3 regions of the Vibrio kyushuensis genome follow, and region 3 is predicted to be linked to each of the others. Evidence: predicted binding sites of a transcription regulator. Region 3 holds the regulator's gene; each other region holds the start of a gene.
What was found. The regulator MetJ, encoded in region 3, represses methionine synthesis genes. The targets are predictions, from matches to a motif close to TTAGACNTNTANANGTCTAA.
Positions count from the first base shown of each region.

Region 1 (5,099 bases), on a different contig from region 3:
TCCTATTTGGTTGTTGTATCTCGCCAACGGTTTGGCTCTCTCATTTGTTGGGATTCAAGTTAGCCAACAAGCAGAACTTTCACAGTCTATTGCTTATTTCGTGTTGATTTTTTTGTTAGGTGCAAGTTTTTCTCATCTATTGCTTACGGTTGCGCGCACGCGTTTACAAGCTTTTCATAAAGTATTACCTGTGGCTGGAGTTATAGCGGCTATGGCATTCGTTGTTTGTTCATTGGTTACAATTTATGGGCTAGATGAATCTCAACTTACAATGATACTGAGCCCCCTCGTGGCTCTATTTGTACTGTTGCTTTTTGGTGTCGCCGTATCATGTTGGCACCTATTGACGGATAAAGAGGTGAATAAAGCGCAGTTAACTGTGAGTCTTTTACTGCTCTTAAGTGCGAGTACAGTTTCGTCAGGATTAGTGACAGTTTAGAGCTTAATCACGTCATATTTGGAAAATAGCAGCTACGCTTTTAGAGTCTGTTGAGTTTAGAACTAGAGGAGCGTAGTGATGGATCTTAGCAATGTATCCCGTTTTGATAGCGTCATTCTTCTTAGTATCGTTAATGAAAAATTACGCATAGAGTGCGATAGCTTTGAAGAGCTAGTGAGCATGTATGAAATGGATGTAGAAAACTTGGTTGGGAAGTTGGATGTGTTGGGCTATCAATACGATCCATTAACTAACCAGTTTAAAGCGTACGAACGTTAAATTGGTCCATAACGAATTCATACGCTTTTGATCGGCTCATGTAGTAGTAGGCAATAAATACTAGCCTAACTATTGTTATTGTTTTTCGGTTAATAACGATTAAGCCATCTTGATTCCGTCAAGGTGGCTTTTACATTGTAGTCTGGCCGTTGAAAAGAACGCTTGTAGATAGCGTTTATCTTTTTCAGAATTTCGGGTAGCAGCAAACAATCTGCGCCAAAGGCCTTCACCTAATGGCTTGCTACTAATTAGCCCTTGTCGAGAAAACTCACTGATTGCCCAGTTTGGGAGTGCAGCAACGCCTAAACCAGCCGAGACCATTTGTACAAGCATTAACGTATTATCTGCCTGTTTCCACTTTTGAGGCTCAATATTAGCGGGTTGTAGGAAATGCTTTACGATATCAAGCCGTTGCTTTTGTACGGGATAAGAGAGCATGGTTTGATCACTAATATCTTGTGGTTCGATGAAATCTTTGTTTGCAAGAGGGTGAGTCGTGGACGTAATGAGGCGCATTTCAAAGTCAAACAGTGGTTCATAATGAACTTCAGACCTAGGTTGGATATCAGAGGTGATTACTAGATCTAACTCTCCGGCCATCAGCGCAGGTAGAGGTTCAAAGCCAAAACCAGATGAAAAATCAAGGGTGACACTAGGCCACGCAATTTGATACTCCTTTAAGGCAGGCATTAACCATTGAAAGCAAGAGTGGCATTCAATGGCCATATGTAATCGACCATTCACATCCTCTTTTAAACTAGCAAGCTCATTTTCAGCTCGTGCGAGCTGAGGCAACACCTCATTTGCTACTTTCAGCAATATTTCACCTTCTGAAGTGAATTTAACAGGACGTGTTTTTCGTAAAAACAGTTGTCCTCCAATCCGAGATTCCAAATCCTTTATCTGATGAGACAACGCAGACTGAGTTAAATGCAGTGCAGTCGCCGTTGCGGTTAACGATCCTGTTTCTCTTAGCGAGGTGAGTGTACGCAAATGTTTTAGCTCAATCATGAGGTCCTCTCATCTTCCTTGAATAGTCATTAGTAACTCTAATCTACCTTTAATCAATAGCAGTGTAAACATCTAGATGGCTATATTGGTTTGGATACATGAGAATTATTAATAAACAAGTTGAATAATTGGAGATTGTTCATGTTTGTGAAAAACGAGATAGTTTGGCCATCCAGAGCTCTTCTAGGTTTCAATTCTAGAGAGACTAAAGGCTAAATCGAATTGCTTAGCAAAATAATAACCAAAAGGAATATGGACATGACAACAACGACTCACATACTAGGTTACCCACGTATTGGCGAAAAACGAGAGCTTAAATTTGCATTAGAGCAGTACTGGCGTGGAGAGATCGACCAAAAAGCACTGAAAGAAGTTGGCTCGTCACTTCGCCAGAATAATTGGCAGCTCCAAAAGAACGCAAAGTTAAGCTTTGCCACAGCAGGGGATTTTGCATGGTATGACCATGTGCTAACCACAACATTACTGTTGGGCCATACGCCTAAGCGTCATAACAATGGCTTTCCTGATTTGGACACCCTGTTTAAGGTGGGTCGTGGCCAGTCTCAAAATCATTCTAGCAATACGTGTGGATGCGGTAGTGCTCATGGGAATAGCGAAGTAAAAGAGGAGAGCGGAAATGCCGCGTCTGATATGACGAAATGGTTTAATACCAATTACCACTATATTGTGCCAGAGTTTAGCCAAGACGATAGTTTCGAAGTCAGTTGGCCACAGCTGTTTGAAGAGGTGAATGAAGCGATTAAAGCGGGCCACAAAGTCAAACCTGTTCTGCTTGGTCCTTTGAGCTATCTATACCTAGGTAAAGAAGTTGAGCCAGGCTTTGATCGTTTAACATTATTGCCGCGTTTACTTACGGCTTATCAAGCAATCTTGTCAAAACTAGCGGGTCTTGGCGTTGAATGGGTACAAATTGATGAGCCAATTTTATCGCTTGAGTTAGAAGAGAAATGGTTAAACTCTTTCAAACTAGCCTATCAAGTGATTCAAGGTGATGTAAAACTACTGCTTACCACGTATTTTGACTCTGTCGTTGATACCATTGACAAAATTGTAGAGCTTCCAGTTCAGGGACTACACGTTGATTTATCAGCCGCACCAGAGCAGCTTGATCTTGTTCTTTCTAAACTGCCGCAAGATTGGGTTCTATCTGCTGGTGTGATTAATGGCCGTAACGTATGGCGAGCCGATTTAAGCGCCTTAATTGAACGTTTAGAGCCAGTCAAAGTGCAGTTAGGTGAGCGTCTATGGATTGGTACATCGTGCTCTCTGCTTCACAGCCCAGTTGATTTAGAGTTGGAATCTGACTTAAGTGAAGATGTTCGCTCTTGGTTTGCTTTTGCAAAACAGAAAGTAGATGAGGTAACACTACTTGCCGCAGCACTTGATGGAGACAGTAATGCGGTGCTAGCTTGTGACACTTATAGCCAGCCAATTGTAGCCAGGCGTTCATCAACTGCAGTAAACAAACCGCAAGTGGAAGTACGCATTAATAGCATTACCAAAGCATTAGCTGAGCGAAGTGAAGAGTATGCTACACGTGCTCAACATCAAGCAAATGTGCTTGGTTTACCTTTACTACCAACAACAACAATTGGCTCTTTCCCGCAAACTGGTGAAATTCGTGCTCAACGTAGTGCACATAAAAAGGGCCAGTTAACCGATACGGAATATAATCAAGCGCTGAAAGGTCATATTGCTGATGCTGTAAAACGTCAAGAAGCGTTAGATTTAGATGTTTTGGTGCACGGTGAAGCTGAACGCAACGACATGGTTGAGTATTTCGCAGAGAACTTATCTGGGTTCCAAACAACTAAGTTTGGTTGGGTACAAAGTTATGGCTCTCGTTGTGTTAAACCTGCAATTGTGGTTGCCGATATTGAGCGTGAACAGCCAATCAGTGTGGGTTGGACGACCTATGCGCAGTCTCTAACATCGAAGAAAATGAAAGGGATGCTTACAGGGCCTGTAACAATCCTATGTTGGACTTTCCCCCGTGAAGATATCTCACGTAAAAAAATCGCCCAGCAATTGGCGTTCGCATTGCGTGACGAAGTGTCTGACCTACAAGATGCGGGGATCAACATAATTCAAATTGATGAACCAGCGATTCGTGAAGGGCTACCACTTAAGAAGCAAGATCATAAAGAGTACCTAGAGTGGGCGGTAGACGCTTTTAAAATCTCAGCGGCTAGTGCAAAACCTGAGACTCAAATACATACTCACATGTGTTACAGCGAGTTCAATGAGATCATTGATTCAGTAGCAGCGTTAGATGCAGATGTGATCACCATCGAAACCTCTCGCTCAAATATGGAACTACTGAGAGCATTTGAAGAGTTTAACTATCCAAATGAAATTGGTCCGGGTGTCTATGATATTCATTCACCAAATATTCCATCGGAAGAGTGGATTCAAGATCTACTTAAAAAAGCAGCAGAGAAGATTCCAGCAGAGCGTTTATGGGCAAATCCAGATTGCGGTTTGAAAACACGAAACTGGCCTGAAACTGAGCAAGCATTAACGAACCTAGTGTCAGCGGCGAAGTCGTTACGTAAAGAGTGGACTGAAGCGGTATAGCTTTAGAGTGGCTTTGAAATGAAACTAAAAATGCCGCTATTAATAGCGGCATTTTTATCAACTTTTGAAAGTAAGATATCTAACTTAGAAAAACGCTAACTTAGAAAAATCAGAGCTACTTAGCAAAGTTGATGATAGGGAAACACTTGAAGAATCCGTTATCAGCACAGTTGATCAGACCGATCTGAACACCCTCAATTTTTGATGTTTTGTTGAAGATGCCGACTTGCACTGTTGATGTCTCAGACAAGTTAGCTGCACCAACATCAACCATAGTGTTACCTTCTGAGTAGTTTACAAAACTTACGTTTGCACCTTTAACATCATTAGTTACGTTTACAGCACCAACGTTTGCACCCAGTGTTGAGCCAGTATTCCAGTTAAAGAAACCTAAAGATGCACCTGTCATTGATTCGTTAACTTTTGAAGCGCCGAAAATACCCAGGTTTACACCAGTTGTGTTATTAGTTTCTGAAAGACCAACAATTGCTAGATCCACACCTTTAACTTCATTAACTTGACCGTAAAGCGCAGCAACACGAACGCCGCCAACAGCGTTTTCGTCTGGGGCGTTAAAGTTATTAATAGATGAGAACATTACTGGGGTAGAAGCAAAGGCAACCGAAGAAGTAAGCGCTGCTGTTACAGCTAGAGCAGAAACGATTTTTTTCATGGGGGACTCCAAACTATGAGTTTTTATAATTTTCAATTGACGCTTGTACAAACAAGGGGCAATAGATGCGATCTGACTCGCATACTCTATATGCGTAAT
Region 1 is NZ_JAKJSV010000004.1:401,504-406,602, forward strand. Features, by position in the region: gene L4D20_RS10915 (hypothetical protein) at 1-439, shown strand, start outside; gene L4D20_RS10920 (DUF4250 domain-containing protein) at 518-718, shown strand; gene metR (HTH-type transcriptional regulator MetR) at 818-1,729, opposite strand; gene metE (5-methyltetrahydropteroyltriglutamate--homocysteine S-methyltransferase) at 1,988-4,327, shown strand; gene L4D20_RS10935 (VC2662 family protein) at 4,443-5,000, opposite strand.
Region 1: metE (5-methyltetrahydropteroyltriglutamate--homocysteine S-methyltransferase) is a predicted target of MetJ. The motif match lies at 1,794-1,813, and genes of this name have one in related genera.

Region 2 (5,099 bases), 180 kb from region 3:
ACACCTCACAACCACCCACTTGGTGATTGACCAGTTCCGTTTTGACGTCATCGATACGAACGGACGGTAACACCTCTAAATAGGGCGTATACCAAATACCGATACGACTTTCAGGCTCTATTGACTCATTAAGAGAAAATGGTGTGTCGATTTCCTCGTCATCCTCTAGTAGCCAATCTTCTTCTTGTTCAAGAAACAGTATTTCAAATCGATTTCGACCTAATTGAAGATACGGCAGAATATCTTTTCGATAGCTCTCATGAAACTCTTCACAATCAAACACCGCCTCTCCATTGACTCTAATTTCGGCATGATAACCAATGCCTGAGATGACGAGATCAATAGCTGAGTTAGCCAGCATCGCTTCGTCTACCTCAATATCGTGCATCAAATGCCACTCTTGCTCTGCAATTACTTCTTCAGACAGATCATTAGGTAAAACTGTACTCAATGGGGCAGGAAAAAGAATGTCTTCTTGAGGAATTGACAGATCAGTCAATGGGGATAATTGCCAGAGGCCAGCTAGAGAGATTTGCATAATAAAATTGCGCTAGATCAAAGTTCGTAGAGTATAAGGAATACCTAAGGTTAAAGATATAGCAAAAATGAATAGAACAAAAAAGGCCTAGCAAACTGCTAGGCCTTCGATATCAGAAATCTCGCTTAAATTAAGCCAGTAACTCTTTTGCTGTATTCACAACGTTCTCAGTTGTGAAACCGAACATCTTGAATAGCTCACCTGCAGGTGCAGATTCGCCAAATGTTGTCATACCGATGATCTTGCCACCAAAACCAACGTACTTATACCAGAAGTCAGCAATACCCGCTTCGATAGCAATACGAGCTGTTACATCTGATGGAAGTACCGCTTCACGGTATGCTGCGTCTTGCTTATCGAATGCATCTGTTGATGGCATTGAAACAACACGTACCTGCTTACCTTCCGCAGTCAGTTCAGCCGCTGCCGCTACAGCAAGTTCAATTTCAGAACCTGTTGCGATTAAGATTAACTCAGGCTTAGCTTCGCAATCTTTCAGGATGTAAGCACCCTTAGCGATGTCAGCAACTTGTGCCTCTGTACGCTCTTGCTGTGCAAGGTTTTGACGAGAGAAAATTAGAGATGTAGGACCATCTTTACGCTCAACTGCTAGTTTCCATGCTACTGCAGATTCAACTTGGTCACATGGACGCCATGTGCTCATGTTTGGTGTTAGACGCAGTGATGCAATTTGCTCAACAGGTTGGTGTGTTGGACCATCTTCGCCAAGACCAATTGAGTCATGCGTGTAAACTTGAATGTTCTGAACTTTCATCAGAGCAGCCATGCGCATTGCATTACGTGCGTATTCCATAAACATTAGGAACGTTGCGCCGTATGGTACGAAACCACCGTGCAGAGCCATACCGTTCATGATAGCCGTCATACCGAACTCACGCACACCGTAATGAATGTAGTTACCTGAAGCATCATCAGCAGTCAGTGACTTAGAACCAGACCACATAGTTAGGTTAGATGGTGCAAGGTCAGCAGAGCCGCCCATGAACTCAGGAAGCATTTGACCAAATGCTTCTAATGCATTTTGTGATGCTTTACGTGATGCAATGTTTGCAGGGTTCGCTTGAAGGTCCGCAATGATTTTGCTTGTCTTCTCTTCCCACTGTGCTGGAAGCTCGCCATTTACACGACGTTTGAATTCTGCAGCAAGCTCTGGGTGTGCTGCAGCGTATGCGTCAAACTTAGCATTCCAAGCTGCTTCTTTTGCAGCACCAGCTTCTTTCGCATCCCATTCAACAGAGATGTCTGCTGGGATTTCGAAAGGACCATGTGCCCAACCTAGTGCTTTCTTAGTCGCTACAATTTCATCAGCGCCTAGTGGAGCACCGTGACAGTCGTGCGTACCCGCTTTATTAGGAGAACCAAAACCAATCACTGTTTTAGTACAAATAAGCGTAGGACGAGGATCAGCTTTAGCAGCGATGATTGCGGCATTAATCGCTTCAGAATCATGACCATCAACAGCAGGGATTACGTGCCAACCGTACGCTTCAAAACGCTTAGGTGTATCGTCAGAGAACCAACCTTCAACTTCACCATCAATAGAGATGCCGTTGTCATCCCAGAAAGCAACCAACTTACCAAGACCCAGCGTACCCGCTAGAGAACATGCTTCATGAGAGATACCTTCCATCAGACAGCCATCACCCATGAATGCATAGGTGAAGTGATCAACGATGTCGTGACCTTCTTTATTGAATTGCGCTGCTAGAGACTTTTCAGCCAACGCCATACCAACAGCATTCGTGATGCCTTGGCCTAGTGGGCCAGTTGTCGTTTCGATACCAGGTGCGTAACCATACTCAGGGTGACCAGGAGTCTTAGAGTGCAGTTGACGGAAGTTTTTCAAATCTTCAATCGAAAGCTCGTAACCTGCTAGGTGAAGCAGAGAGTAAATCAGCATTGAGCCGTGGCCGTTAGAAAGAATAAAACGGTCGCGATCTGCCCACTCTGGATTTTGTGGGTTGTGGTTCAAGTGACCACGCCAAAGAACTTCAGCGATGTCAGCCATACCCATAGGTGCGCCAGGGTGACCTGAGTTTGCTTGTTGAACGCCGTCCATGCTAAGTGCGCGGATTGCATTGGCTAGATCTTTACGAGAAGGCATGTCTGCTCCTGAGTGCGTATGCGATTTAAAAAATAGTGGAATCTGAATTATTCGTCGAATTCAGGCGTCATATTCTCTCAAAGCCCCCTATTGACTGCAAACGTTTTACTGGAGATTTCGCTCAAATTTCCAACTATTTTCACAACTCTATACATTCACCCAATCAAATCCCAATTTTCATACGCAAACGTTTAGTTATGATATATCCAAAAAAGAACTTGTAATTAGCCGCTGCAAAATTAGAATAGCCGTCTAGATGTAGAAACACCTACAATTAATTATCAAATATTATTGTGGTGAATGCTAAAATTCATCATAAACAACCAAACTAGTGGAGCTCTCATGGCTAAGCACCTATTCACTTCTGAGTCTGTTTCAGAAGGTCATCCAGACAAAATTGCAGACCAAATCTCTGATGCTGTTCTTGATGCCATCATCGAACAAGATCCAAAAGCTCGCGTAGCGTGTGAGACTTACGTAAAAACCGGTATGGTTATGGTTGGCGGTGAAATTACCACATCAGCTTGGGTTGATATCGAAGAGATCACTCGTCAAACCGTTCGTGAAATTGGCTACACGGGTTCAGACATGGGCTTTGATGCCGATTCATGTGCTGTACTTAACACGATTGGTAAGCAGTCTCCTGATATTAACCAAGGCGTTGATAAAGCAGACCCTAAAGATCAAGGCGCTGGCGACCAAGGCATCATGTTTGGTTACGCTACGAATGAAACACCAATTCTAATGCCTGCACCAATTACTTACTCTCACCTTCTTGTTAAAAAGCAAGCTGAAGTACGTAAGAGCGGCAAACTTGATTTCCTTCGTCCAGATGCGAAATCTCAAGTAACGTTCCAATACGACCAAGGTCAAATTGTTGGTATCGATGCTGTTGTTCTTTCAACTCAGCACAGTGATGATATTTCAACACCCGATCTACGTGAAGCGGTAATGGAAGAGATCATCAAGCCAGTACTTCCTTCAGAGTGGATCAATAAAGAGACTAACTTCTTTATTAACCCAACTGGTCGTTTTGTTATCGGCGGCCCAATGGGTGACTGTGGTCTAACAGGTCGTAAGATCATCGTTGATACCTACGGCGGCGCAGCTCGTCACGGTGGCGGTGCATTCTCTGGTAAAGATCCATCAAAAGTAGACCGTTCTGCAGCATACGCGGCGCGTTACGTTGCGAAAAACATCGTTGCGGCTGGCATGGCTGATCGTTGTGAAATCCAACTGTCTTACGCAATCGGCGTTGCTGATCCAACATCAATCATGGTTGAAACGTTTGGTACTGAAAAAGTATCACAAGAAATCATCGTTGAAGCGGTTCGCCAAAACTTCGATCTTCGCCCATACGGCCTACAAGAAATGCTTAACCTTCTTCAACCTATCTACAAGCAGACGGCAGCATACGGTCACTTTGGCCGTGAAGAGTTCCCTTGGGAAGCGACAGATAAAGCAGCAATGCTACGTGAGTTCGCTGGTCTTAAGTAACTAGCAACTACCGACTCAAAACATAGAGCCCTTGCATATTTGCAGGGGCTTTCTTGTTTTAGCTTAATTTTTCATCAAATAATTTGTGTTTTTTTCTATTCCCACCAATAGTTAATAAAGTGTTAAATGTACTTTCTTCTTAAGCAGAAATACTGCCATTGGTGAGTCACACTTTAACCTCAGCCTATTACTTCAATATCAAGCTATTACTTTAAATATAATGGTTACTTAAAACACAACAATTGATGTGGATTGTATTGCAGAGCAAGAGTTCAAACGTTCTACTACTTTGATAAACCACCTCAAATTCGTCAGTCGGCAAGTGAAAGTCGGCAACAATTAACGAGAATAGATCAAGGAGGGTGTATGCCTCGTACGGTAAACCCATCAGAGTTTGAAACAAAAGATAAGAAAATTCCTGATAGTGAATATGCTCGAACACTACCCTGCAATCAGTTGAGCGTATCAGCTCCCTTTCACTGGCTATCATTAGGTTTAAATGACTTTATACGAATGCCTGTAATAAGCATGTTTTATGGAGCCTGCTTTATGGCTGCCGCAATTGGGATTGTGTTATTGGTACAGTGGCAAGGAACACACCTTGTAGTCATGCCAAGCCTGATTGTTTATATGCTCATAGGCCCTTTCCTTGCACTCGGTATGTATGACGCCAGTTGGGAGAGAGAGAAAGGCCATAACCCAAGCTTAATGCACTCCATGCGGGCAATCTCTCGTAACTCAACCTCACAGTGGGCTTTTGCCGTTCTGCTAACCGTTGCGATGATATTTTGGATGCGTGTTGCAGCGTTAATCCATGCTTTATACCCATCCGTTCAAGGGGCTCCTATTCAAGAGTTTGCACCATTTTTGATTATTGGCTCAATAGTCGGGTTTATTTTTTCAGCCGTTATATTCAGTATGTCTGCGTTCTCTATTCCA
Region 2 is NZ_JAKJSV010000007.1:45,422-50,520, forward strand. Features, by position in the region: gene L4D20_RS15835 (glycosyl hydrolase 2 galactose-binding domain-containing protein) at 1-538, opposite strand, end outside; gene tkt (transketolase) at 669-2,663, opposite strand; gene metK (methionine adenosyltransferase) at 3,006-4,160, shown strand; gene L4D20_RS15850 (DUF2189 domain-containing protein) at 4,527-5,099, shown strand, end outside.
Region 2: metK (methionine adenosyltransferase) is a predicted target of MetJ. The motif match lies at 2,908-2,927, and genes of this name have one in related genera.

Region 3 (5,099 bases):
CTAAACCTACCGATAAACGTAATAGCTGTTGAGAGACACCGGCTTCAGCTAGTGCTTTTTCACCCATCGCTCGGTGAGTCATAGACGCGGGGTGACAAATTAGGCTTTCAACACCACCTAGAGATTCAGCCAGAGAGAATAGCTCTAGCTTGCCAACAAAATATTTTAGTTGTTCAAAGGTTCCGCCAAATTCAAAACTAAGCATTGAACCAAAACCAGATTGTTGCTTCTTAGCAATGTCATGACCAGGGTGGCTTTCAAGACTTGGGTGATAGATGACTTTAACCAATTCTTGTTTTTGCAGTTCCGTTAAAATGGTTTGAGAACTCTCTTCATGAACGCGCATACGGGCACCAAGCGTGCGAATACCGCGCAGCGTCATGTAGCTATCAAACGGTGTGCCCGTTGCACCTATGCAGTTGCCCCACCAAGCCAGCTCTTCAGCGTGCTCTTCTGTTTTAGTGATCACCACGCCGCCAATAACATCAGAGTGACCATTGATGTACTTAGTGGTTGAGTGAATGACAAAGTCTGCACCAAGCTCTAAAGGCTTTTGGAACACAGGTGTTAAAAAGGTATTGTCGACGGCCACTAATGCGCCCACTTCTTTCGCTTTTTCACACGTACGCTCAATATCAACAACACGAACCAAAGGATTAGAAGGAGTTTCAATAAGAATTAGCTTTGGTTTTTTAGCGATAGCGGCGTCAAAGGCTTTAATATCCGATTGATCAACAAACTCAACCTTAAAGTCACCTTTCAGGCTGCGAGTATTGAACAGACGATAAGTACCGCCGTAACAGTCATGAGGCGCGATGATAAGATCATCAGGGCCGATAAAAGCAGAAACCCAAAGGTTCAGCGCTGAAGTGCCACAATTTGTGACGACCGCGCCTTTGCCTGACTCTAATTCAAACAGAGCAGTCTCAAGTAGACCGCGATTTGGATTACCAGAGCGGGTGTAGTCGTACTTAGGCACTTTACCAAAAGCAGGGAAACCATAATTAGTCGAGAGATAAATCGGTGGCACGACAGCGTGATGTTGCGTGTCTGACTCGATACCAGTACGAACTGCGATGGTGGCTGGTTTGCGGGTGCTCATAGGTCCTTCCTTTGTGTATGACTGTACTTAAACCGTACTTATAAAATATGCATAATGACGTTGTAATGATAACTTTTAAAGAGAAACACTACCTAGGTAAGTGACTAGGATATATTTGTTCTATGTTATTCCTACTTCCATTTTTTACACTTTACTTCTCAAAAATGAAGACGTCAACACTTCTAGACGTCTATATGTCTTTGCTTATAGACTTGAATCCGGCTAAAATTGCGCCTTGACTCAAATTACACACAATAAAAACGAAGGTGCGCAATGGCAGACTGGAATGGTGAATACATTAGTCCATACGCGGAACACGGAAAGAAAAGCGAACAAGTAAAGAAAATCACAGTATCGATTCCGCTTAAAGTATTGAAGGTATTGACTGATGAGCGTACACGTCGTCAGATTAATAACTTACGCCATGCGACAAACAGCGAACTTTTATGTGAAGCATTCTTACATGCTTATACAGGCCAACCTGTACCAACGGATGAAGATTTACGAAAAGATCGCCCAGACGATATTCCAGCGGAAGTGAAAGCACTGATGACTGAGATGGGTATTGAGTTTGAAGCCTACGATCAAGAATAAAAAAGGCTCAGCTAACTATTACTTTAATCGTGTAGTTAGCGCAGTAATACTATCGCTTGCTGTACATAAATAAACGGTACAGAAATAAAAAACCGCAGTGACTTTATAAAAAGACTGCGGTTTTTTAATGCCTAGAATACTTTTAGCAAAGAAATACCTTTAGCAAAGAAAGCTGATTAAGACTCCATGTAGTTCGCTGGCATTTCAATGCGAGATACACCAGACTCAACTGCTGCAATCGCGACTGCTTTTGCTACGCGTGGAAGTAGACGTGGGTCCATTGGTTTTGGAATGATGTAACCAGAACCAAACTCAAGGCTATCAACACCCGCCGCTTTTAATACTTCAGCAGGTACTGGTTCTTTTGCAAGTTCACGAATGGCGTCAACAGCTGCAAGCTTCATTTCATCGTTAATCACGCTTGCACGTACATCAAGTGCACCACGGAAAATGAATGGGAAACACAACACGTTATTCACTTGGTTAGGGTAATCAGAGCGACCAGTACCCATGATTAAATCACTGCGTACTTCGTGTGCCAATTCAGGTTTGATCTCTGGATCTGGGTTTGAGCAAGCGAAAACGATTGGCTTATCAGCCATTAGTTTAAGTGCTTCTGGTGGAAGAAGGTTCGGTCCAGATACACCTAAGAACAGATCGGCGCCTTCAATAACATCTTCAAGCGTACGTTTATCTGTGTTGTTGGCAAAACGTTGTTTGTATTCGTTAATGTCGTCACGACGAGTGTGGATCACGCCTTTACGGTCAAGCATGTAGATCTTTTCACGCATCGCGCCACACTTAATCAGTAGCTCCATACAGGCAACGGCCGCAGCGCCAGCGCCAAGACAAACGATAGTAGCTTCTTCAAGCTTCTTACCTTGAAGCTCAATTGCATTCAGCATGCCAGCCGCTGTTACGATAGCAGTACCGTGTTGGTCATCATGGAATACTGGAACATCACAACGCTCAATTAGACGACGTTCAATTTCAAAACAGTCAGGGGCTTTGATGTCTTCTAGGTTGATGCCACCAAAGGTATCAGCGATGTTGGCTACCGTATCAACGAACTCGTCAATGGTGCGGTGTTTCACTTCGATATCAATCGAATCAAGACCTGCAAAGCGTTTGAATAGTAGTGCTTTACCTTCCATTACAGGTTTTGAAGCGATAGGACCTAAGTTACCTAGACCTAAGATTGCCGTACCGTTAGAAATAACTGCGACCATGTTTCCTTTTGCGGTGTACTTGTAGACGTTCTCTACATTCTGTGCGATTTCACGAACAGGTTCAGCAACACCTGGGCTGTATGCTAGCGCTAGGTCTTCAGCAGAATCAGCGGCAGTAGTAAGTGCAATCGCAATCTTACCTGGGTTAGGAAAGGCATGATAATCAAGAGCTTGTTGACGAAAGGCTTCTTGGGCAGATAACTCAGCAGAGTTTTCTTGACGGTTGTCATCGGACATAGGTGCAGGTACTCATCGAAAATGTGACTAAAAGGGGGAAGCATCATTCTAAAGGATGTAAGTCAACCTGCCTAGGTAAGAATGCGACTCATATCATTGCAGGCTGTGAATAGACTGCTGATAAGACCAGATCAAGTTTAATCAAACTAAGTCGTTGAGGTTGTTTGCGATAAAATACTTTAACGTAAAGATAAAATGAAATTATTAGCTATATGAAGTAAATAGATAAGAGGATGGAAAAGGGCCGTAAAAAGGGTAGAAGAGAGGGGGGTAAGGGAACGTGAGGCCATGAAACTAGGAACAACAGAAACAAAAAAGGACGCCTGAGCGTCCTTTTTCTAATTCGGTATAGCTAAAGCTATTACTTGCTTGAAAGAGCACCGAAACGTTTGTTGAACTTATCAACACGGCCGCCTGTATCTACGATACGTTGCTTACCAGTGTAGAATGGGTGACATTTGTCACATACGTCTAGGTGAATTGCTGGCTTAGTTAGAGTTGAGTTGAACTCAAAAGTGTTGCCGCAAGAACAAGTAGCTGAAACTGCTTTGTATTCTGGGTGGATTCCAGTTTTCATGGGATAACCTCAATTAGGCCGTGTCGCCATCCGAGTCTATGCCGGACACCACACGTAGTTAAAAAATAATATGGATAATTTGTAATGCTCTTTATCAATAATAAATACCGAAAGAACATAACAAGCCCTATCCTAAGGCGCAGTATAGTAATGAATCCTAGCGTGAGGATCAACAGATTTGCTAATTATTTCGCCACTTTTTTAGTCGGTTTTTACTTCCCTCTATACTAAGCAATCATTTAGACTGTGTTTTCTTGTCGCTGTAATAAGTTGCCAACCACTATGCGCCCATCTATTGCCCGAGTTGCTTTGCCCGTTCCACTGGACAAGCAATTTGATTATCTCATTCCAAATCATCTATTTCCTGTGATTGGTGGGCGAGTCAGTGTGCCTTTTGGCCCAAGAAGCCAGATTGGTATCGTAACGGCAATGGTCAGTGAATCTGAATTTGAAATATCTAAACTCAAACCGATTTATAAGGTACTGGACGCAGCGCCAGTCTGGCCTGAAAAACTCTACAGCTTACTCAGTTGGTGTAGCCAGTTTTATCAATATCCCCTAGGTGACACACTCGCCAATGCACTGCCGAGTGCGCTAAAAAAAGGTAAACCAGCGGATTTCACTTCGTTGGTGGAGTGGCAGTTAACTTCAGCAGGCCGAGATCAACTGATGCAAGGCTTTGGTAGAGCGGTTAAGCAAGCTAAAGTCATGCACATGCTCGAACATGGTCCGTTGTCGCATCAATCGTTTATCGACCAAGAGATCACCAGTAGCGTATTAAAGACACTGCAAGATAAAGGCTGGATAGAGAGCCGAGAAATAAAACCGACATTAGCTAAGTGGCCTCGTGAGATTGAAGCAAGCGTTGATAAGCCGAAACTCAATGAGGAACAAGCGATTGCGATTGCCACCGTTAATAGCAATCCGGGTTTTGGCTGCTATTTACTAGAAGGGGTGACCGGTTCAGGAAAAACAGAGGTTTATCTCAATATGATAAAACCAGTGCTAGAGAAAAAGCGTCAAGCATTGGTGCTGGTTCCTGAAATTGGCTTAACGCCACAAACCATCAATCGATTTAAAAAACGCTTTAATGTACCGGTTGCGGTAATGCACTCTGGATTAAATGAGACTGAGCGACTCAATGCGTGGTTGTCAGCACGAGATGGTATTGCAGGCATAATAATCGGTACACGGTCAGCATTGCTGACGCCTTTTGCTGATCTTGGCATTATTATTGTTGATGAAGAACACGACGGCTCTTATAAACAACAAGATACCCTTCGCTATCATGCCCGTGATGTTGCGGTCATGCGCGCGAATAAAGAGCAGGTTCCAATCGTACTTGGCTCGGCTACCCCTG
Region 3 is NZ_JAKJSV010000007.1:226,067-231,165, reverse strand. Features, by position in the region: gene L4D20_RS16805 (O-succinylhomoserine (thiol)-lyase) at 1-1,102, opposite strand, end outside; gene metJ (met regulon transcriptional regulator MetJ) at 1,376-1,696, shown strand; gene L4D20_RS16795 (malic enzyme-like NAD(P)-binding protein) at 1,873-3,162, opposite strand; gene rpmE (50S ribosomal protein L31) at 3,524-3,739, opposite strand; gene priA (primosomal protein N') at 4,022-5,099, shown strand, end outside.